DNA from 4 places in the Nonomuraea sp. ZG12 genome. Region 1 is predicted to be linked to each of the others. Evidence: riboswitches for the same ligand, from Rfam matches in the RefSeq annotation. Region 1 holds a riboswitch; each other region holds the start of a gene.
What was found. A riboswitch is a leader RNA that binds a small molecule or an ion and turns the genes downstream of it on or off. The one in region 1 is predicted to bind cyclic di-AMP.
Positions count from the first base shown of each region.

Region 2: linked by a shared signal. The riboswitch ahead of ACTMTF_RS38005 (coiled-coil domain-containing protein) and the one ahead of ACTMTF_RS01265 (C40 family peptidase) in region 1 are both predicted to bind cyclic di-AMP.
Region 3: linked by a shared signal. The riboswitch ahead of ACTMTF_RS39030 (C40 family peptidase) and the one ahead of ACTMTF_RS01265 (C40 family peptidase) in region 1 are both predicted to bind cyclic di-AMP.
Region 4: linked by a shared signal. The riboswitch ahead of ACTMTF_RS24190 (glycoside hydrolase family 25 protein) and the one ahead of ACTMTF_RS01265 (C40 family peptidase) in region 1 are both predicted to bind cyclic di-AMP.

Region 1 covers NZ_JBQHCW010000001.1:282,738-287,946, forward strand. The annotation lists gene ACTMTF_RS01250 (response regulator) at 1-328, shown strand, start outside; gene ACTMTF_RS01255 (NYN domain-containing protein) at 583-1,905, shown strand; gene ACTMTF_RS01260 (NlpC/P60 family protein) at 1,990-2,955, shown strand; cyclic di-AMP (ydaO/yuaA leader) riboswitch at 3,321-3,479, shown strand; gene ACTMTF_RS01265 (C40 family peptidase) at 3,610-4,053, shown strand; gene ACTMTF_RS01270 (hypothetical protein) at 4,175-4,972, shown strand; gene ACTMTF_RS01275 (M48 family metallopeptidase) at 4,983-5,209, shown strand, end outside.
Region 2 covers NZ_JBQHCW010000022.1:12,984-18,192, reverse strand. The annotation lists gene ACTMTF_RS38015 (hypothetical protein) at 1-403, opposite strand, end outside; gene ACTMTF_RS38010 (hypothetical protein) at 536-763, opposite strand; gene ACTMTF_RS38005 (coiled-coil domain-containing protein) at 943-1,869, opposite strand; cyclic di-AMP (ydaO/yuaA leader) riboswitch at 1,929-2,063, opposite strand; gene galT (galactose-1-phosphate uridylyltransferase) at 2,130-3,209, opposite strand; gene ACTMTF_RS37995 (DeoR/GlpR family DNA-binding transcription regulator) at 3,206-3,985, opposite strand; gene ACTMTF_RS37990 (50S ribosomal protein bL37) at 4,088-4,210, shown strand; gene ACTMTF_RS37985 (TrpB-like pyridoxal phosphate-dependent enzyme) at 4,254-5,209, opposite strand, start outside.
Region 3 covers NZ_JBQHCW010000023.1:90,506-95,714, forward strand. The annotation lists gene ACTMTF_RS39015 (RDD family protein) at 1-375, opposite strand, end outside; gene ACTMTF_RS39020 (RDD family protein) at 493-1,887, opposite strand; gene ACTMTF_RS39025 (amino-acid N-acetyltransferase) at 1,986-2,543, opposite strand; cyclic di-AMP (ydaO/yuaA leader) riboswitch at 2,829-2,980, shown strand; gene ACTMTF_RS39030 (C40 family peptidase) at 2,987-3,988, shown strand; gene ACTMTF_RS39035 (LuxR C-terminal-related transcriptional regulator) at 4,032-4,244, opposite strand; gene lysX (bifunctional lysylphosphatidylglycerol synthetase/lysine--tRNA ligase LysX) at 4,505-5,209, opposite strand, start outside.
Region 4 covers NZ_JBQHCW010000008.1:300,606-305,814, forward strand. The annotation lists gene ACTMTF_RS24175 (methionyl-tRNA formyltransferase) at 1-857, opposite strand, end outside; gene ACTMTF_RS24180 (lysine N(6)-hydroxylase/L-ornithine N(5)-oxygenase family protein) at 973-2,289, shown strand; gene ACTMTF_RS24185 (MbtH family protein) at 2,328-2,540, shown strand; cyclic di-AMP (ydaO/yuaA leader) riboswitch at 2,787-2,930, shown strand; gene ACTMTF_RS24190 (glycoside hydrolase family 25 protein) at 2,943-3,662, shown strand; gene ACTMTF_RS24195 (TetR/AcrR family transcriptional regulator) at 3,737-4,357, shown strand; gene ACTMTF_RS24200 (bleomycin resistance protein) at 4,386-5,105, opposite strand; gene ACTMTF_RS24205 (TetR/AcrR family transcriptional regulator) at 5,149-5,209, shown strand, end outside.

The DNA of each region.
Region 1 (5,209 bases):
ACCGGCCGAGCTGGTGGCGGCCATCAGGAAGGTGGCGGCGGGTGAGCCGATCCTGTCGCCGGCGGTGACCCGTCAGCTCATCTCGCACGTGTCCGGCGACGGCGCGGGACAGCGCACCGAGCGCGCCCGCGCCCTGCTCGACCGGCTCAGCGAGCGCGAGCGCGAGGTGGCGGCCGCGGTCGGCCAGGGCAGGTCCAACGCCGAGATCGGGCGTGAGCTGTTCATGAGCGTGCCCACCGTCAAGGCGCACGTCTCACGCATCCTCACCAAGCTGGGGCTGAACAACCGGGTGCAGATCGCGCTGCTGGTCTACGACGCCGGCCCGTGAGCGACCGGTCGATCGCCGGAGCCGGTCCCCGGAGGCTGAGGGCTGGAATTCCAGCTTTTCGCCTGGCCGGCCGCGTCAGGTCGTACCGCGTTCCCGGACAGGGCCGGACGTGGCGCGCCTGCTGGGCGAGCGCCGGTCCTCGCGCGGTCCGATAACGCCCACCAAGCGCTTGTCCCCTTTCGGGTGTCCGTTACGGACAGGTAGCCGACAGCCGTACCCTTGTCTGAAAGAGCATGTCATGAAGGGACAGTGGGATGAGTTCAGCGGGTGAAGGCCTGTCTCGCCCGCTTCCCGAGCAGGTGCGGCTGAATGTCGTCGACCTGGCGGCTCAGGTCCTCGGCTCGATGCCCGCTGTCGCCGTCCCACCGCCGCTGCGCGGCATCGCCAAGTTCGACCCGCGCAAGCGCGCCAGGCTGGGCAGCGCCCCCATCGCCGCCCAGCTGGAGAACGACAAGGAGTTCCGCGAGGCGGTCGCCGAGTCGGTGGCCGCCGGCTGGCCGGAGCTCATCGCCTCACTGGCCGAGGGCAACGTGCCGCCCGCCGCCGATCCGGTGCTCGTCGCCGCGGCGGCCTACCTCATCCGGCCCCCCGGCTGGGCGGAGATGGTGGAGTCGGCGAGGGCGGATCTGGAGCGGTCTGCGGTCGCGGCCGAGGGATCCGAGCGCGAGGAGGTCGTCTCCCGGCTGCGCGAGCAGCTCGCCGCCCTGAAGAACACCGCCAAGGAGGAGGCCGAGCGGTTGCGCGAGCAGCTCAAGTCCGCCCGCGCCGAGAACTCCGACCTGCGCCGCAAGCTGCACGAGACGCGCGAGCGCACCAAGGCCGCCGTGCGCCGCGCCGATGAGATGGCGCACGCCGCCGAGGACGCCAAGATCGCCGCCTCGGCCGCGGGCAGCGCCGGCGAGTCCGAGCTGCGGCGGCTGCGCGAGCGCCTGGCTGACGTCGAGAAGCAGCTCGAAGCCTCGCGCCGGGCCGCCCGCGAGGGCAGGAGCATCGAGGACGCCCGCATCAGGGTGCTGCTCGACGCCCTGCAGGACGCCTCGGCGGGGCTGCGCAGAGAGCTGGCCCTGCCCACCACGATCAGCAAGCCCGCCGACTCGGTCGCCGCGGCCACCGGCGAGCGTCCTGGGGTGCGCGGGGTGCCCGCCCGCGCGCTGGCCGACGACGACCCCCAGCTGCTCGACCAGCTCCTCGCGCTGCCCCAGGTGCATCTGATCATCGACGGCTACAACGTGACCAAGTCCGGCTACGGCACCCTCACCCTCGCCGACCAGCGCACCCGGTTGATGACCGGCCTCGGCGGGCTCGTCGCCCAGACCCGGGTCGAGGTGACCGCCGTGTTCGACGGCGCCGAGCTCAACTCGCCAGTGCAGGTGGTCGCGCCGCGCGGGGTGCGGGTGCTGTTCAGCGCGCCGGGCGAGATCGCCGACGACCTGATCCGCCAGCTCGTACGCGCGGAGCCGCCGGGCCGGGCCATCGCCGTGGTCTCCTCCGACCGCGAGGTGGCCGAATCGGTGCGGCGGATGGGAGCCAGACCCGTTCCGTCTGGACTGCTGCTTCGACGGCTGGGCCGCGCCTAGATTACAAATATGACGTTTAGGTGAGACTTACCCCGTCACTTCTGTACTATTTCGCCCCAGGTATATCCCCTGGGAGGCGACGCTGTGAGGTTGGGCCGGATACCCCTGGCCACGGGTCTTGCGATCGGGCTGCTGCTGACCCCGATGGGAGGCGCGCTGGCCGATCCCAAGCCCACGGTCAGCCAGGCCAAGGCGAAGCTGAAAAAGCTCAATGACAAGGCCGACAAGGTCGTCGACCGCTACAACACGGCGACCGAGAAGTACAAAGAGGCCAGCGGCCGCTACGCCAAGCTCAACGAGAGCTACAAACGCAAGCTGGCCACCGTGGCCGATCTGCGCGAGCAGGTGGTCGCGATGGCCGTCGACACCTACAAGATGGGCGACTACACCTCGTTGCCCACGATGATGACCAATGACGAGCCCGGCGACATGCTGTACAGCATGTCGCTGACCCAGCAGCTCTCCCAGGAGCGAGCCGACAAGCTCGCCGCCTTCGACCGGGAGAACCGCGGCCTCAAGATCGAGCGCGACAGCGCCCAGGACGCGCTCGGCGACGCCGACAAGGAGCGCGACGCGGTCAGCAAGGACCGCAAGGAGATCCTGGCGCTCATCGCGCAGCAGAAGAAGCTCCTCAACAGGCTCGGCGCCTACCGCGCCGGCAATCCCAACAGCACCGGTCTGAAGTACACCGGTCCGGCCTCGGGCAACGCCGCGGCGGCGCTGTCCTTCGCCTACGGCCAGATCGGCAAGCCGTACGTCTTCGGCGGCACGGGACCGGGTGGGTTCGACTGCTCCGGCCTCACGCAGGCCGCCTGGCGCGCGGCGGGCGTCGAGCTGCCGCGCACCACCTGGCAGCAGTGGACGGCCGGCCGTGCGGTGGACATGAACGACCTGCAGCCCGGCGACCTCATCTTCAGTCAGGGACTGGGGCACGTGAGCATCTACGCGGGCAACGGTCAGATGGTGCACGCACCGCAGACCGGTGATGTGGTCAAGGTGGTCTCCCTTTCCGCCTACGGCAGGAGTTTCGCGGGCGCCCGCCGCCCGTGATCCACACCCTTCGAGCCGGGTCCCGGAACATTTCCGGGGCCCGGTTTCGTGCTTTCCAGGCGTGAATGGATGTGACGCATGTGACAAGAGGTACGGATGGGACCTGACAATTCATTCAATCGTCAACTGTGAGAAGGGTCACTTTTCAATAACGAACCCCCATATCCCAGCAGTGGTGGAGGACTTGACTCTCCCTTTGTCTGATCTTGACTGAGGCACTCAGGCTTTGCCAGATCGCGACGACCGGGCGTAGCTTCTGGCCTCGCGGCGCCACGCCATGTCGCCGCGGACCGCCATCGGATCTTCCGAGGTGGACCGATGAACATTCCAGCCGGTCGCCGCCCCCGCCCTTGTAGACGAATGGAGGCGGTGACCTGCCGAGTCCGTGCAGCCAGGAGGCACGGAGCCGGGGACCCAGCGATCCGCGTTTCCGGATCAGGGGTGAATCGGCGCGACACGCGCCGTAGGGCGACTTCCAGGCCCGAATCCGTCAGCTAACCCGGTAGGCGTTCGTGGAAGATCCAAGGAGAAATCCTGTCTACCTCTTCGCAGAACCCCCGTCTGTCCCGCATCGCCCTGAGTGGCGTGGCGCTGACCATGACCGTGACAGCCGGAGGGATGGTCCTCCCTGCCACGTCGGCGCAGGCGGCGACGATGAGCGAATCCTCCGGCTCCTCCGGGACGAAGGCGGCCAAGTCCGCCAAGTCCGCGAAGCGGGCCAAGGTCGCTCGGCAACAGCTGATGGCCGGTAAGGCGGTCGCGGTGGCCAAGAAGCAGATCGGTGACCCGTACCGTTACGGCGGCACCGGACCTGGTTCGTTCGACTGCTCGGGTCTCGTCCAGTTCGCCTGGAAGAAGGCCGGAGTGAAGATCCCGCGCGTCACGTACAGCCAGTTCGCGCGCATCAGGACGAAAGTCTCCTACAAGAACCTGCGGGAAGGAGACCTGCTGTTCTTCCGCGGGCTCGGTCACGTCGGCATGTACGTCGGCGGCGGCAAGATGATCCATTCGCCGAGGACAGGCGAACGGGTGCGCATCGAGAAGCTCGCGGGATGGCGCAAGTCGTCGTTCGTGGGCGCGGTACGTCCCGGGTTGTGATCCCCGGTCCGAAGGCCCCGTCCCGCCCGGGACGGGGCCTTCGGCCGTCCCGGGCCCATCAGACCGCCATCGGGCCGTCTTCGGGGCGGATCTGCCGTTCGGGCGGCTACCATCGGGCATCGTGTCCGTGCGGGTGAGCCGTCGAGCGGTGCTGGCGGCCCTGCTGCTGGCCGGGGCCGCCACGGCCAGCGCTCCGGACCTCGCCGAGGTCCCGGCCCCGTGGGGTGACGAAGCGGTGGTCGTACGAGGGAGAAGCTCTTCGGTCGCCGGGCGCCACGCGCCCGCCGAGCTCCTCCGCGACCTGGCACGCCGGGCCGACACGGCCGGGCGGCGGGTGGCGGCCGTGCTGGGCCGGCCGGTGCGTCCCGTGGTCCTGGTGCCCGGCTCCGCCGCCGAGGCTGCCGGGCTCGCCGGGGTGGCGTCGGTCGACGGGCTGGCCGCCGTGGCGGACGACGGCCGGGTGATCGTGGTGCCCGAGTTCTTCGCCCGGCTCACGCCGACCGGCAGGGACGTGGTGCTGACGCACGAGCTGACCCATGTCGCCGCGGGCACCGGCGGGCTGCCGATCTGGCTCTACGAGGGTTTCGCCGACTACGTCGCCTACCGGGACGCCGGGCTGCCCGTGCGGGTGGCCGCCGCCGAGCTCGCCGCCGAGGTCAGAGCGGGACGAATCCCCCGCCATCTGCCGGGACCGGCGGACTTCGCCCTCCAGGGCGACGGCGCCAGGCTCGCGCGGGCGTACCAGGAGGCCTGGCTGGCGTGTCGCTTCCTCGCCGGGCACCGGGGTGAGAGGACCCTGGTGAGGCTCTACCGTGAAGCTCAGGCGGGCGGCGTCGACGGGGCGCTCGCCTCGCTGGGGCTCTCGACCGGCATGCTGACGGAGCGGTGGCGCGCGTACATGCGCGACCAGCTGGCGTGAGGGGACGCGAATGGACCAGAACAGAAACGACGCGGCGGACGACGACGTCGGCGTCACAGAGGCGGGTGAGGTGGCCGTAGAGGCCGGCGAGGTGGCCGTGGAGGCCGGCGAGAGCGCCGAGCCCGCCGGTCGAGCCGCGCCCGGCGACGGCGCTGGACGGCCCGCAGCGGGGCGACCCGCTGGACCGGCCCCGGAGGGGGGAGCCGCGCCCGGCAGCGGTGCTGGACGGCCTCCAGA
Region 2 (5,209 bases), on a different contig from region 1:
CAATGCAGGCGTTCAGGTCGATCTGTCGACAGGTGGCCAGGGTGCGCCCTCGGCGGCGCAGGTGAGTGAGGAAGAGACTGCTGGCGGCGAGTTCGGCGCGTGCCCGGTAGGCCGCTCCAGGCTGGAGTGCGGAGCCGTTGAGGTGTCTGCGGAGGCGTCGCAGCAGGTGGGTGCGCGCGAACAGAGCAATGATGGGGCCGTGCTGGTCCAGGGTGGCGTGGGTGAGCGGGGCACGTCCGGCGGCGATCTCGGCCAGGACGTCGTGGGCTCGGCTACGGCCTAAGTGGGAGAGGGCGGCCTGGGCGTTGTTCGTCGCGAGAATGGCCTCTCGCAGCGGAAGTAGTGCCGCTGCGATGCTTCCGTCAGTTCCGGTGAGCAAGGCGTCCACGCGATCGGCGAGCATGCAACTGAAGCACGCGGGGGCCTGGTGCCGGTGCGGCCGCCCGCAACCACGACGGGTGGCGCTAGCTCGCCGCAGTTGGAGCAGGTTACCTTGGCCTGGGTTCGCGGGTAGCAGGTGACGCAGAGTGCGGGCTCACCGTGATCCGGCCTTGCCGGAGTTGATGATGCGGAGCCGGCACGGCGTGCCCGTGAATGCCGCGAACCGCCGGACCAGATCCACCCGGGTCTTGATCGTCGAGGCGGCCGGCAGCCGCTCCCACCCCGTCAGCATCGCGGCGAACACCGCATCCTGCGGGTGCAACGGCACCACGCCGTCCGCGAGCACCAGATGTGCGGCACCCTCCACCGAGACCCGTTGCACCCGAACACCACCTCGCGCCAGATGCGATCCCGTCCGGCGAACCCGGAAAGTGGCAGGCAGTTGGCCACGCACCAACGCACAGGACGACCTCGGCGGACGCCACCCTCACAGACCGACGACCCGCTGAAACGCCTTCTTCAAGAGTGCGAATAGCTCATCAGATGCTACTCGTCCCCTTATCAGTGCATGGAGACGTGCACGTGGTCGTAGTGGTTCTCGGTGACGCTGCCGCGGTCGGACATCGTGCTCCAGCCGGAGCCGTGGTTGATCCGCTGCTTCCAGATGACGTACTTGACGCCGAGCTTGTCGCGGTTGTCGACGGTCCACTCCGCGATGCTGTCGCCGAGCGCGTTGTGGACGGCGCTGGGGAGGCTGCCGCCGGTGCTCATCATGAAGTCGCACGCCCGGCCCAGCGGGTGCTCGCCGCCGCCACCCGAGCGGAAGCAGCCGACCGCGAACGGCAGCTTGAAGTTCTTCTGCAACTGCTCGCGCATCAGCCGGGTGCGGGCGGTGATGTTGTCGGGGCCCGACGGCAGCTGGGGCGCCCAGCTGCCGTCGGAGCGGCGGCCGGTGCTGAACGGGACGAGGTCCTTGAGCTTCTTCTGAATGTCGCCGATGACGTCCTCGGCCTCGTCGCGCTGCTCGGCCACCTCGGCGGTGTCGGCGCTGATGTCGCGGGCCAGCGCCGCAGCCTCGTCCGCGGCGTTCTTCTTCTCGTCGCGCGCGTCGAACACGTCCTGAACCAGGGCCGTCTGATCGGCGGTGACCTGCTCCAGCAGGGCCGCGGCGGCGCCGTCGGGCGGCACCACCAACGCCGGAAGCGGCATGCCGCCGTTCTGATAACGCAGATTGGCGAGCTCGGCGACGCGCCCACGAGCGGCGGTGAGCGCCTCCTCGGCGGCGGCGAGCCGTTTCTCGGCCGCCTCGGCGGCCTGCTTGGCCTTGGCCAGCTCGACCCGCTTGAGGTTGTAACGCTCGATGAGCTTGTCGACCTTCTGGTTCAGCCCTTTGAGCTCGTTACGGAGCTTGGCCTCGGTCGGTTTGGGCTCAGCGGTGGTGGTGGTGACGGTGGTCGCGGACGACACCGTCGCTGGAATGAAGATCACCGCCGCCACGCTGATGACGCCAATGGCAAGGTGCGCGGGGGACGCTGCCGCCACGAACGGGTTCCTCTCCCTCAGCCGACCGGGTTAGCTGACGGGTTCGGGTCAGAGAGCTCCCTACCACCGAAGTGGATTCACCCCAGATGCGGTGGGTCCCCGGCTCCAGGCGACTCGCCCGGATTAGGCGTGGCACAGCGTTACGGCCGTGCCTCAAGGGATATTAGTGGTAGATCCCGGGTAACGCGACTCCAATCGGAAATCAATCAGTGATCTACCTGTGATCGAAGCATGTTCGCGGCCTCTTCCGGGGGCACGTCGTTGACGAAGGCGCCCATGGCCGACTCCGATCCTGCCAGGAACTTCAGCTTGCCGGGCGCCCGCCGGATGCTGAACAGCTCCAGGTGCAGATAGCCCAGCTCACGGTCCTGCCGCACCGGCGCCTGGTGCCAGGCGGAGATGTACGGCATCGCGACGTCGAACAGGCCGTCCAGGGCCCTCAGGACCGAGGTGTAGAGCGGCGCGAAGGCGGACCGCTCGGCCTCCGACAGCGCGGCCAGGTCCGGCACCTGCCGGTGCGGGTAGAGGTGCACCTCGAACGGCCAGCGGGCGGCGGCGGGCACGAAGGCCGTCCACAGCTCGTTCGCCGCCACCACCCGAGGCCCGGCCCGCTCGGCGTCGAGCACGTCGGCGTACAGGTTGCGGCCCTGATGCCGCTCGGCGTACCGGCGGGCGGCGGCGAGCTGCAGCTTGGTCCTGGGAGTCACGTACGGGTAGGCGTAGATCTGGCCGTGCGGGTGGAAGAGCGTGATGCCGATCTCCTCGCCGCGGTTCTCGAAGCAGAAGACCTGCTCCACGCCCTCGATCGCGGACAGCTCCGCCGTGCGGTCCGCCCAGGCCTCCATGACCAGCTCGACCTGCTCGTCGGAGAGCCGGGAGAAGGAGGAGGAGTGCTCGGCGGTGAAGCACACCACCTCACACCGTCCCAACCCCGGCCGGACTTCACTCAGCCCGCCCGCTTCCTCATAAGAGCCGATATTTCCGGAAAAGGACGGGAAGCGGTTCTCGAACACCACCACGTCGTAGTCGTGCGCCGGGATCTCCGACGACCGGGTGTCGGACGACGGGCAGAGCGGGCATTCGTCGGCCGGAGGCAGGAACGTACGCGTCTGCCGGTGCCCCGCCATCGCGATCCACTCTTCGGTCAGCGGGTCGTAGCGCAGCTCGGAGGCCACCGGCCGCGGCCCGAGGGGCCGCCGGTCGATCGCGCTCCGGTCGGCGTCGTCGCGCCGGTCGAAGTAGATCAGCTCCCGGCCGTCGGCCAGATGGGTGATGGTGCGCTTCACTGCGAGCCCTCCGCGATGATCAGTTCGCCGGCCCGTTCGGCCAGCTCCATACGTGCGTCCTCGGGCAGCCCCGCGTCGCTGATGACCACGTCGGCCTCGGTCAGCTCGGCGATGGTGCTGATGCCGATCGTGTTCCACTTGGTGTGGTCGGCCGGTACGACCAGCCGGTGCGCGGCGGTCACCAGCTCCCGGTCCGTCTCGGACTCGAGCAGGTTGGGCGTGGTGAACCCGGCCCGCGCGCTCATTCCGTGCACGCCCAGGAAGAGGGTGTCCACGTGCAGCCGGCGGATCGCCGCCACGGCCACCGGGCCGACCAGCGCGTCGGAGGGCGTGCGGACGCCGCCGGTGAGCACCACGGTCCGGTCGGCGCGGGGGTTGCGATGGAAGACGTCGGCGACCGGGACCGAGTTGGTGATCACCGTGAGCTCGGGCACTCCGATCAGGTGGTGGGCCAGCGCCCACGTCGTGGTGCCCGCCGAGAGCGCGACCGCGGTGCCCGGCCGCACGAGCCGGGCCGCGCGGCGGGCGATCAGCTCCTTCTCCTGCTGCTGGCGGGCGGACTTGGCGGTGAAGCCGGGCTCCTCGGTGGAGCCGGGGCCGAGCGCCGTCGCACCGCCGTGCACCTTCTCCAGCAGCCCGCGCTCGGCGAGCACCTCGAGGTCGCGGCGGATGGTCATGTCGGAGACGCCGAGCTCGCGTACGAGATCGGCCACCCGGACGCCGCCGGCACCGCGGACGCGTTCGAGAATCGCCTGCTGCCGCTGCTGTGCGAGCACGCCCCCGCTCCTTCCAACAGATTCCACCAAATTATGACACGCATATGTTGGGGAATGTTAGGTCATCGGATGGGCTTGTGCTTGACCGGCCCAGGAGAGACGTTGGAGGACGGCAAGCCGCACCCCGAATCCGGGAGGGATGAGCCCATGGCCAGGCGCGCCCGTAAGGGCAAGGCACGCAGGAAGAAGAAGGCCAACCACGGCAAGCGCCCCACCGCGCGCTGACGGTTCACCCGCCCGCGGTGAGCTCCCTCACCACGGGCGGAGCCTACCCCGGCAGCTCGCTGAGGGCCTCGTCGATGCGCTCCTGCGACAGTGTCAGATCCTCCATCCGGCCGGACAGGTAGCGGTCGTAGGCGCCCAGGTCGAAGTGGCCGTGGCCACACAGCGCGGTGAGGATCACCTTGTCCTCGCCGCTCTCCTTGCAGCGCAACGCCTCGGCGATGGTCTCGGCCAGCGCGTGCGTGGGCTCCGGCGCGGGGACGATGCCCTCGGTGCGGGCGAACCGCACGCCCGCCTCGAAACACTCCGACTGCGACTTGGTGACCGCCTCGAACAGGCCCAGTTCGTACAGGTGCGACAGCAGCGGCGACATGCCGTGATAGCGCAGCCCGCCCGCGTGGATGGGGTCGGGCACGAAGTCGTGGCCCAGCGTGTGCATCTTCAGCAGTGGCGTGAGCCCCGCCGTGTCGCCGAAGTCGTAGGCGTAACGGCCCCGCGTGAACGAGGGGCAGGCGGCGGGCTCGACGGCGCGCAGCGTCGGATCGATCTTCCCGGCCAGTTTCTCGCGCAGGAACGGGAAGACCAGCCCGGCGAAGTTCGAGCCGCCGCCGGTGCAGCCTATGATCACGTCGGGCATCTCGTCGAGCTGGGCCAGCGCCTCCTCGCCGATCACCGTCTGGTGCATGAGCACATGGTTCAGCACCGAGCCGAGCGCGTAACGGGTGTCGGCCTCGGCGGCGGCCACCTCGACCGCCTCACTGATCGCGATGCCCAGGCTGCCCGGCGAGTCGGGCTCCCCGGCCAGCACCTTGCTCCCCGCCATCGTCACCGGGGACGGGCTGGCGTGTACCGTCGCGCCGTACACCTGCATGAGCGAGCGCCGGTACGGCTTGTGCTCGTAGGAGGCCCGCACCATCCAGACCTGGCATTCCAGGCCGAACTGGGCACAGGCGAAGGCCAGCGCGCTGCCCCACTGTCCCGCGCCGGTCTCAGTGGTCAGGC
Region 3 (5,209 bases), on a different contig from region 1:
CAGATTGACCACCGGAATGCCCATCACCATAGCGGGCGCCGGATAGAGCAGGGCTCGTTTGAGCCGCTCACGCGGCGGAAGGTCGCCCGGCGCAACCCGAATCTTCATGATCGCCTTCCCGAACGTGCGCCCGCCTCGGGAAAGTTGACGCCAGTCGTAGGCCGTATATGCCAGCCCCGCGAGCACCCAAGCGAACACCCCGGGCAAACGTCCCTCGAACGCGTCCAGAACCCCGACAGTTCGGAAGATGCCCCATAGCGCAATGAACAGAATGTAATAGAAGACGCCGAAGACGAGCGCTTCAATGAGCCTGGCGACGAGTCGTTCCCACCATTCAGCGGGCATCAGGTCCACCTGCGGCGGTGTCCCGGCCATAACCTCACCTCACCCCATCGCAGGCCCGTCAGAGCCTTGCAGGGCCCATTCTGGTACCGGATCGAGGCACAAAACAGGGGCCGACGGGATGCCGGCCCCTGTTGCGCGTGGTCTGCGCTACTTGATCTTCACCACCACGGTGCCGGCGAACTTGTCGGCGAACGTCTGCTGCAGCGGCTTGTCCCAGAGCTGGGAGGCGGCGTTCACACCCACGGCGATCACGCCGAGCAACGGGCCGACCAGCGGGACGATGCCGAGCACATAACCACCCCAGGTGCCACCCGCACGCTTCAGCGCCAGGTCGGTCGGCAGCCCGCCGGGCGGCAGCGCCTGCCCCACCGGGACGACCTTGATCCCCATCACCATCTTGCCGAGCGTCTGCCCGTTCATCTTGGTCATGAAGAACTCGTAGGCCACGTACAGCGCCGCCAGGAGGAGGTACTGGATGAGCCCCGCAAGGAAGGAGGAGGCGCCCACGAAGCCGCTCGTGGCGCCGGTGACCGAGCTGTAGCTCGCGACGAACAGGGCGGTGATGACGAGGGACACCAGGAAGGAGATGATGCCGAAGATGACGCCGTCGATGAGACGGGCCACCAGGCGCTGCCACCACTCCGCCAGCGGCGCCGGAGCGCCGGGCGGCTGCACCCCGACCGGCGTGCCGTACGCCTGTCCATAGGGCTGCTGGCCGTAGCCGGCCTGCGGCGCCGGCTGCCCGTAGCCCTGCTGGCCGTACTGCGGCTGCTGACCGTACTGGGGCTGCTGTGCGTAGCCCTGCTGGCCGTAAGCCTGCTGCTGCCCGTAGTCCGGCTGAGAGGCCGGCTGCTGGCCATAGTCAGGCTGCCCGTACTGCGGTTGCTGACCATAACCCTGCTGCCCAGAAGACGGCTGCTGGCCATAGCCCTGCTGCTGCCCGTAAGCCTGCTGCCCCGAAGGCGGCTGCTGACCGTAGCCTTGCTGCTGCCCGTAGTCAGGCTGCTGCTGGCCATAGTCGGGCTGCTGCTGGCCGTAGCCCTGCTGCTGTCCATAGCCCTGCTGCTGGCCGTAATCCGGCTGGGGCTGCTGTGCGTAGCCCTGCTGGCCGTAAGCCTGCTGCTGCTGCCCATAGTCCGGCTGAGAGGCCGGCTGCTGGCCATAGTCGGGCTGCCCATACTGCGGCTGCTGACCATAACCCTGCTGCCCAGAAGACGGCTGCTGGCCGTAGGCCTGCTGCTGCCCGTAACCCTGCTGACCCGACGGCGGCTGCTGGCCGTAGCCCTGCTGCTGCCCGTAGTCGGGCTGCTGCTGGCCATAGCCCTGCTGCCCGTACTGCGGCTGCTGGCCGTAGCCCTGCTGCTGCTGTTGCCCGTACTGGGGCTGCTGGCCATAGGCGTCGTCGGCCCGGTAGCCGACGATGGTCACGTCGGGGTCGGGCTCGCCCTGCTGGCGTCCCGTGTTCTGCCCGTATTCAGGATGTCCGTACGGCGGGTTGTCGCCGGAGTTGTCCTGAGGATACGGCGGCTGTCCTGTGCTCACCGTGTCACCTCGCTTCGAGTGCGCATGTGGCACGTGTCAGGGCACATGCCTGTCCTGGCCCAAGGTATCGACATAGGTATCAACAATCACCTTTCCTGTCAGTCAAGGACCTCGTCACCCGATGCCAGGTGGAGCAGCATACGCGTGTTGCCCAGGGTGTTCGGCTTGACGTGCTCCAGGTCCAGGAACTCGGCCACGCCTTCGTCGTAGGAGGCCAGCAGCTCTGCATAGACCTCAGGTGAGACCGGGGTGCCCTGGATGATACGGAACCCGTGCCGGGCGAAGAAATCGACCTCGAAGGTGAGGCAGAAAACGCGCTGCAGCTCCAGCTTCCTGGCGGTGCCGAGGAGAGCCGAGACGATCCGGTGGCCGATGCCCAGGCCCCGGGCCTCCGGGTGGACGGCGACCGTGCGGATCTCCGCCAGGTCCTCCCAGAGCACGTGCAGGGCGCCGCAGCCGACGACCTCGCCGCCGCGCTCGGCCACCCAGAACTCCTGTACGTCTTCGTACAGGGTGACGGTCGCCTTCTCCAGCAGCCGATGTCCGGCGCCGGCATAGGTGTCGACCAGGAGCTTGATGGTCCGGACGTCCGGGGTCCTGGCGCGCCGGACGACGACCTCTGTCTCTGGGACCGTGAGTTCGGCGACCTGCTCCATGGACATCCAGCGTACAGATGTCATTACGGCTCAGCCCTAACTCTCACCTCTGCCCCATCCTGTGACCTCTCGTGTTCGGGTGAGCACGCTCGGATTTGCACGGTTCCTACAGTCCCATCCCCCGACGAACCTAGGGCAAAGGGGACATAAATCCTTTTCTGTACGGGGTGCCACGAGATCACCTTGTGACCCTTCGGTTGTGAAACCTCTACAGACTCTGCAGTTCCGGTTGAGCAGGAACCTGGAGTGCATTAGTGTCCAGCGACGATGTCCCCCGCGATTCTCGTACGGGACGCGCCCAATCCCCGCAGGGGAGCCGGGGAACCACAAGTGGTGCCCGCACAGCACCACCAGGGGTGAATCCGAGTTTCGGCTCGGTAGGGCTGCTTCCGGCCCGAACCCGTCAGCTAACCCGGTAGGCGTCGATGGAAGGAGCTCGGTCGGTGAAGCGCAGCGGGACCAAGGAGAAACGGGTCCTCCGGCTCGGCGTTGTCGGCGTGACGGTCGCCGCCCTGCTCATGGCCGGCCCGCCCGGCTCCGCCGCCGCCGACCCGAAGCCCTCGCTCAAGCAGCTCTCCAAGCAGGTCGAGGAGATGCACGTCGAGATCGAGACGCTGACCGAGAACTACAACGGGCAGCGCGAGAAGCTCAAGGCGGCCCAGAAGTCCGCGCAGAGCGCCAAGAGGACGCTGGCCGTCAGTGAGGCCGAGCTGACCGCCAAGCGCTCCAAGGCGATGGTGCTCGCGCAGAACGAGTACATCACCGGCGGGCTCGGCAACGCCCTGACCTTCGCCGGTTCGATGGACCCCGAGAACTATCTCGACCGGGCCGCCACCACCTACGCGCTCCAGCAGCAGCAGGGCGAGGAGGTGGTCCAGCTCACCAAGGCCATGAAGGCGGCCGAGCGGGCCAGAGCGGGCGCCAAGGCGCGGATCGACGAGGTGACGGAGATCGTCAAGGATCTCGACACCAAGCGCGACAAGATCGTCAAGATGGTCGCCAAGGTGGAGAGCAGCCTCTTCAAGCGCGCGCTCGGCGAGGCCGGCCGCCCGGGCACCCCCGCCACCCGCGTCAGCCTGCCCATCCCCGGCTCCGGCAAGGCCGCGCAGGCCGCGCAATGGGCGCTCACCCAGCAGCTCAAGCCCTACATCTGGGGCGCCGAAGGCCCACGCGGCTACGACTGCTCGGGCCTGGTGATGGCGGCCTACCAGCGCGTGGGGATCTCGCTGCCGCACTACACCGGTGACCAGTGGACCGCCGGCAGGCACATCCCCAAGGAGGAGCTGCGCCCCGGCGACCTGGTCTTCTTCTACAGCGACCTGCACCACGTGGGCATCTATCTGGGCGGCGGCATGATGGTGCACGCGCCGCGGACCGGTGACGTGGTACGCATCGCGTCGCTCGACCGGCGCCCCTACGCCGGAGCCGTGCGCATCGCTGACTAGATCACCTAGCGCTGGATCGCCTCACGCTGGATCACCTCGCGGGCTAGATCAGCTGTCGGCGTGCCGCCCAGGCCACCGCCTCGATCGCGGTGGCCACGCCGATGCGGTCACAGATCCCCCGCAGTCTTCGGCGCACCGTCCGCCCGCTGATGTCCAAGCGCCGTCCCACCCGATCCACCGTTACCCCCTTGGCGAGCTCGGCCAGCAATGCCAGATCGGCATGGCTGAGCTCAACGCCTTCAGTGAGCACATTCATCGGGAGCCCTCCCTCCCACCAACAGCACGACTCGGAGACGTCATTGATCCGAGCGAGGCTGCTCGTCCCGCCAGACGGTAAACGCATGCGGGAAAGGTCGTCAAGCACGAGATCGGCATGACTCGACGCGCCTCGCCGCAGCTGAAGTACTCGCTATATGTCGGCAAATATCGGGGCGCAATGATCGCGGTGGTGACACCTGCACAGCTTCGCTCCGCCGTCCCGCGCGGACGGCGGAGCCGCTGTCGGAAAGAGCCCGCTCAGCCGGTCGGTCTCACCAGCGGGAACAAGATCGTCTCGCGGATGTTACGACCGGTGAACGCCATGACCATGCGGTCGATGCCGGCGCCCATGCCACCCGTCGGCGGCATCGCGTACTCCAGGGCCTGCAGGAAGTCCTCGTCGAGCTGCATGGCCTCCGGGTCGCCGCCCGCGGCCAGCAGGGACTGCTCCACCAGGCGGCGGCGCTGCTCGATCGGGTCGATGAGCTCGGAGTAGGCGGTGCCCAGCTCGGTGCCGAACCCGATCAGGTCCCACTTCTCCGTCAGCATCGGGTTGTCGCGGTGCTGGCGGGTCAGCGGGGAGGTCTCCAGCGGGTAGTCCATGACGAACGTGGGCTGGATCAGGGTGTGCTCCACGAGCTCCTCGAACAGCTCCTGGACCAGCTTGCCCTGCCCCCACTTGGCGTCCCAGTGGACGTCGTGCTTGTCGGCGAGCGCGCGGACCCGCTCCAGCGGGGTCTCGGTGGTGAGCTCCTCGCCCACCGCCTCCGACACCGCGTCGTACAGCCTGATCCTGGGCCACTCGGGGATGCCCAGGTCGACCTCGACGCCGTCGTGCACCACCACGGAGGTGCCCAGCGCGGCGACCACGGCCTTCTGGTACATCCGCTGGGTCAGGTCCGCCATGTCGTTGTAGTCGAGGTAGGTGCCGTAGGCCTCGATCATGGTGAACTCGGGGTTGTG
Region 4 (5,209 bases), on a different contig from region 1:
ACCAGCCCATGGCTGCGGCCCCGGCGGGCTTCCGCGCCGGCGACGATCACCACGCCGCCGCCCTCGCGGATGAAGACCCGGCCGGGGGTGCCGCCGTAGACGCCCTGGGACACCGAGGCCTTGAGCACGCGGACGCGCCGGCCGTTGTAGTGGGTGAAGGCGTTGGGATAGGGGTCGGACTGGGCCCGGACCAGCCGGGCGATGTCCTCGGCGGGCCAGGTCCAGTCGATGTCGCCGTCCTCGATCGACCGCTTGTGGAAGAAGCTGGCCTTCGACCGGTCCTGCGGTGTCCAGTCGGTCCGGCCGGAGGCGATCAGGTCCAGCGCCTCGGCGACGATCGGGCCGATCAGGTCGACCGTGCGGTGGAACAGGTCGGTGGCGGTGTCCTCGGGCCCGACGGGCACGGCGCGCTGCACCACGATGTCGCCGGCGTCCAGGTCCTCGTCCATCATGTGCGCGGTGACGCCGACCTCCTCCTCGCCGTTGATCAGCGCCCAGATCAGCGGCGAGAAGCCCGCGTAGGCCGGCAGCAGCGAGTCGTGCACGTTGAGGGTGCCGTGGCGGGGCAGGCGGAAGATCTGCGGCGGCATCCAGGTCCGCCAGTTGTTGGCGACGATGAGATCGGGGTCGGCGTCCTTGAGCCGGGTCATCAGCTCCTCGTCGTCCGGCCGGTCGCGCAGCAGCACCGGGACGCCGTTGGCCTGCGCCAGCTCGGCGACCGAGTCGCTCCAGATCCTCTCGTACGCGTGGTCGCTCTCTGGGTGTGTCACCACGAGGACGACCTCGTGCTCGGAGTCCAGCAGCGCCTGGAGGGTGCGGTGCCCCCAGGTCTGGTAACCGAACATCACGACCCGCATGGGTGTCTCCTTGTCGAGGGGATCCGATCAGGTTAGGCTCGCCTTAATTAGGTCAGGCTAACCTAATTCAGGTAGGTCATCCACCCCTGAATCGGCCCGCCAGGAAGGCGCTACATTGTCCTCTACGGATCAGCACGTCCACGACCTCGTAGGCATCGGCTTCGGGCCGTCCAACCTCGCCCTTGCGATCGCCTTACGCGAGCACCATGCGCGGACGGGCCATCTGATAGACGCCGTGTTCCTCGACAAACAGCCCGCCTTCGGATGGCACCGGGGCATGCTGCTGGAAGGGACCACCATGCAAGTGTCCTTCCTCAAGGATCTGGTCACCATGCGGAATCCGGCGAGTGAGTTCAGCTTTCTCACCTATCTGCAGGACAAGGGACGCCTGCTCGACTTCATCAACCACAAGACCATGTTCCCCTCCCGGATGGAGTTCCACGACTACCTCGAATGGGCGGCCGCGCCCTTCGCCGATCAGGTGGAGTACGGATCCGAGGTCGTCGCCGTCACCCCGGTGGCCGTGGCCGGGACGGTCGAGTACCTGGACGTGGTCGTCCGTCAGAGCGACGGCACGCTGACCACCCGGCGCACCCGTGACCTGGTCGTCGCCGCCGGGCTCGAACCGGTCCTCCCGGAGGGCATGGTGAGCGACGAGCGCGTCTGGCACAGCGAGGAGCTGCTCGATCGGCTCCCCGGCCTGCGCGACCCGCGCAGGATCATCGTGGTCGGCGCCGGCCAGAGCGCCGCGGAGGTGACCGGCCATCTGCACGACACCTTCCCGGACGCCGAGGTGTGCGCGGTCTTCGCCAAGTACGGCTACACCCCCGCCGACGACAGCTCCTTCGCCAACCGCATCTTCGACCCCACGGCGGTCGACCACTTCTACTCCGCCCCCGACGAGGTGAAGTCGCGGCTGCTCGGCTACCACGCCTCCACCAACTACTCGGTGGTGGACCTGGAGGTCATCGACGAGCTCTACCGTCGCCACTACCAGGAGAAGGTGCGGGGCACCGAGCGGCTGCGCATCCTCAACGCCTCCCGGCTCGTCGAGGTCGAACCGGGTGAGACGGAGGTACGCGCCACGGTGGAGTTCCTGCCGACCGGTGAGCGGACCCCGCTGGACGCCGACGTCGTCGTCTTCGCCACCGGCTACCGCCCGGCCGACCCGCTGACCCTGCTGGGCGCCATCGGCGAGCACTGCGACCGGCTTCCCGGCGGCGGGCTGCGGGTCGGCCGCGACTACCGGATCGCGACGTCGCCGGCGATGCGCTGCGGCATCTACGTCCAGGGGGCCACCGAGCACACCCACGGCCTCACCTCGACCCTGCTGTCCAACACGGCGGTCCGGGTGGGCGAGATCGTCCAGTCGATGGCCGGCCGGCTGCGCAGCCCGAACCCCTACGCCCTGTCGCGAGCGGCGTCCCGCTGATCCTCTGTCCCTGACTGCTTCCGAGGAGGAATCCGTACATGAGCACCAACCCGTTCGACGACGCGGAAGGCCGCTTCCTGGTTCTGGTCAACGCCGAGGGGCAGCACTCGCTGTGGCCCGTCTTCGCCGAGGTCCCCGCCGGGTGGACGGTCGCCTTCGCGGAGAACACCCGGCAGGCGTGCCTGGACTACGTCGAGGCCCACTGGACCGACCTGCGCCCCCGCTCACTCGCCGAGGCGATGGACGGCTGATCGTCGCGCGCCCTGCTCGGTCAAAGATCTACCTAGAGGCGGGAATCCCTTACAGGCAAGGGGTTGCGGCATCCGACAGATGGAGTCGGAGTCTATGTGGATGTTTGTACCTCTTGCGGGGACATTGGGGGTTATATACCTTCTCGGTCATTACGGCAGCCGGAACGGGGCTCCCCTAGACCATCCGTTGCCGAATCATTGACCGGACCGCGCGCTGCCCTGGTGGGACCCCCTGCCAGCCAGGGCAGTGCGCGGCCGCCTAATCCGCTCACGCGGAGCCGGGGACCCACTCTTTTCCGGGGTGAATCGGACGCCAGCCCAGCTGCGCCCGTAGGGCACTTCCCAGCCCGAACCCGTCAGCTAACCCGGTAGGCGGCATGGAAGCAAGGAGTCAACCCCCTCATGCTCGACCCCCGCCTGCGCACACCCCTCACCCGCGCCCTCGCCGGACTCGCCCTCGCAGCCGCGAGCCTGGCCATGGCCGGCCCCGCCCACGCGGCGCCGCCGGAGAACGCGCCCATCGCCCAGGAACGCACCGTCCCGCTCACGTACGGCCAGGACGTCTCGAACTACCAGCCCGACCACGACTGGAACGCCAGCCCCGCCGAATTCGGCATCATCAAGGCGACCGAGGGCGTGACCTTCCGCGACCACGCCTTCGCCCGGCACTGGCGGGAACTGGACGCCAAGGGCATCGTCCGCGGCGCCTACCACTACGGCCACCCGGCCAACGACCCCATCGCCGAGGCCGAGCACTTCCTGTCCATGGTGAACTCCCAGCCGGCCAAGCCCGGCGACCTGCTGGTGCTGGACCTGGAGACCACCGACGGCCGCTCCGTCGCCGAGGTCAACGGCTGGGCCAAGACCTGGCTCGCCCACGTGAAGGACAAGACAGGCACCACCCCGATGTTCTACAGCGGCTGGAACTTCGCCGACACCTACGGCAAGGGGCTGGCCGAGTACCCGCTCTGGGTCGCCCACTACAGCAAGGCCAAGGGCACGGTCACCCCGCCGGCCGACTGGAAGTCCTGGGCCATCCACCAGTACTCCGACAACCCCGTCGACCAGAACGTCTCCCCGCTCACCCCCGAGGAGCTCCGCGCCCTCGGCCGCACCGCCTGAGCAGGCGCCCCGCTGACCGTCATCCAGCGGTCGATTCGTACGGGAAGATCGTCCGTCACTTAGAGTGATGAACCATGACGATGGATCCTGAGGCGGACCGGCTGGTGGGCGTCGCGGCACGGTTGTTCGCCGAGCTGGGGTTCGACGGGACGTCGATGCGCCTGATCGCCGACGCCGCCGGGGTCGACGTGGAGTGGCTGACCGCGCGGGCCGGCGGCAAGCACCAGCTGTACGCCGAGGTGATGCTGCGGGCGCATCGCGCCGAGCGTGAGGTCCTGGACGCGGCGGTGGCCGCCTTCACCCCGGCCAGGGAGGGGCTGATCGAGCTGGCGGACGCCTACCTGGACTTCTACGCCACCCATCCGCAGATCCTGGCGCTGTGGCTGCACCGATGGATGGGGGACGCCGCCGACGTGCCCGACTTGGAGGACCTGTACTCGCGGCCGCTGTCGGCCCTCCTGCTCAACGCCGTACGGGACCTCATACCGGCCGACATCGACGCCGAGCATCTGCTCTGGACCGTGGTGTGGTGCGTGTACGGGTTCCTGGCCGGCGGCATGCGGTACGTCGACCCGCATCGCCGTCAGGGGCGGCGCGGACGGCCGCCGAGCACGGAGGAACTGGAGGACTTCCGCGCCTATCTGCACGCCATGATCATCCACATGACCACCCCGGTCAGCGGCTCGGCGCGCTGAAAGGGCGCGGCCCTGGCCGCTGCGGAGGTCAGTCGGCCGGCTGGGACGCGCGCAGTTCGGCGGTCAGCTCGGCGGCCGTGGCGAGGTCGGTGGCGAGGGCCTCGCGGTCGGCGGGGGACAGCTCCAGCGCGCCGACCTCGGCGAGCAGGATGGCCGCCGCCTCCCGTTCGCCGGTACGCAGCCGCAGCTCGGCGAGGTAGACCAGGGCGGGCAGCCGCTCGGCGGGCGGCGCGTCGGCGTGCCGGGCCAGCCCCGTCTCCAGTACGCGCACCCCGGCGGCCTCGTCGCCGTGCGAGTCGGCCTGGCGCACGGCGGCGGCCACCACGCGTGCCAGCCGGCTCTGCGGCGCGGCCGGTTCCTCGTCTCCGTGGCGGTGGATCCGCAGCCAGTTGCCGCCCGGGTCGACCACGCTGAACCCGCCGGGCGCGCCCTGCCTGGCCCGAGGCCGGGTCATCCGCGGGATCCCGGACACCGGCACCTTCCCGAACGCCTCGCGCAACCCGGCGGCGAACGCCGCGTGCAGCGCCCGCGTGTCCGGGACCAGTACGACCACACTGCCCATCGAGTCGGCGGGATCGAACCCGGGGACGCCGAAGAAGTGCAGCTCGATGCCGCCGCGCCGGACGGCTGCGAACGGGTTCGGGCGCTCCTGACGGTACGTCACGTCGAACCCGAGCGCGGTGTAGAAGGGCAGGACGTCGTCGAGGTCCCGGCAGGGCAGGCCTGGGATGGTGTACTCGGTGCGCATGCTGACACCGTACACTGTTCGGAGTTTTTCTGGAGGTCGTGAGATGGAGTACGCGGGGCGGGGTGACGCGGCGCGCACCATGGCGCTGCTCTGGGACGGGTTGC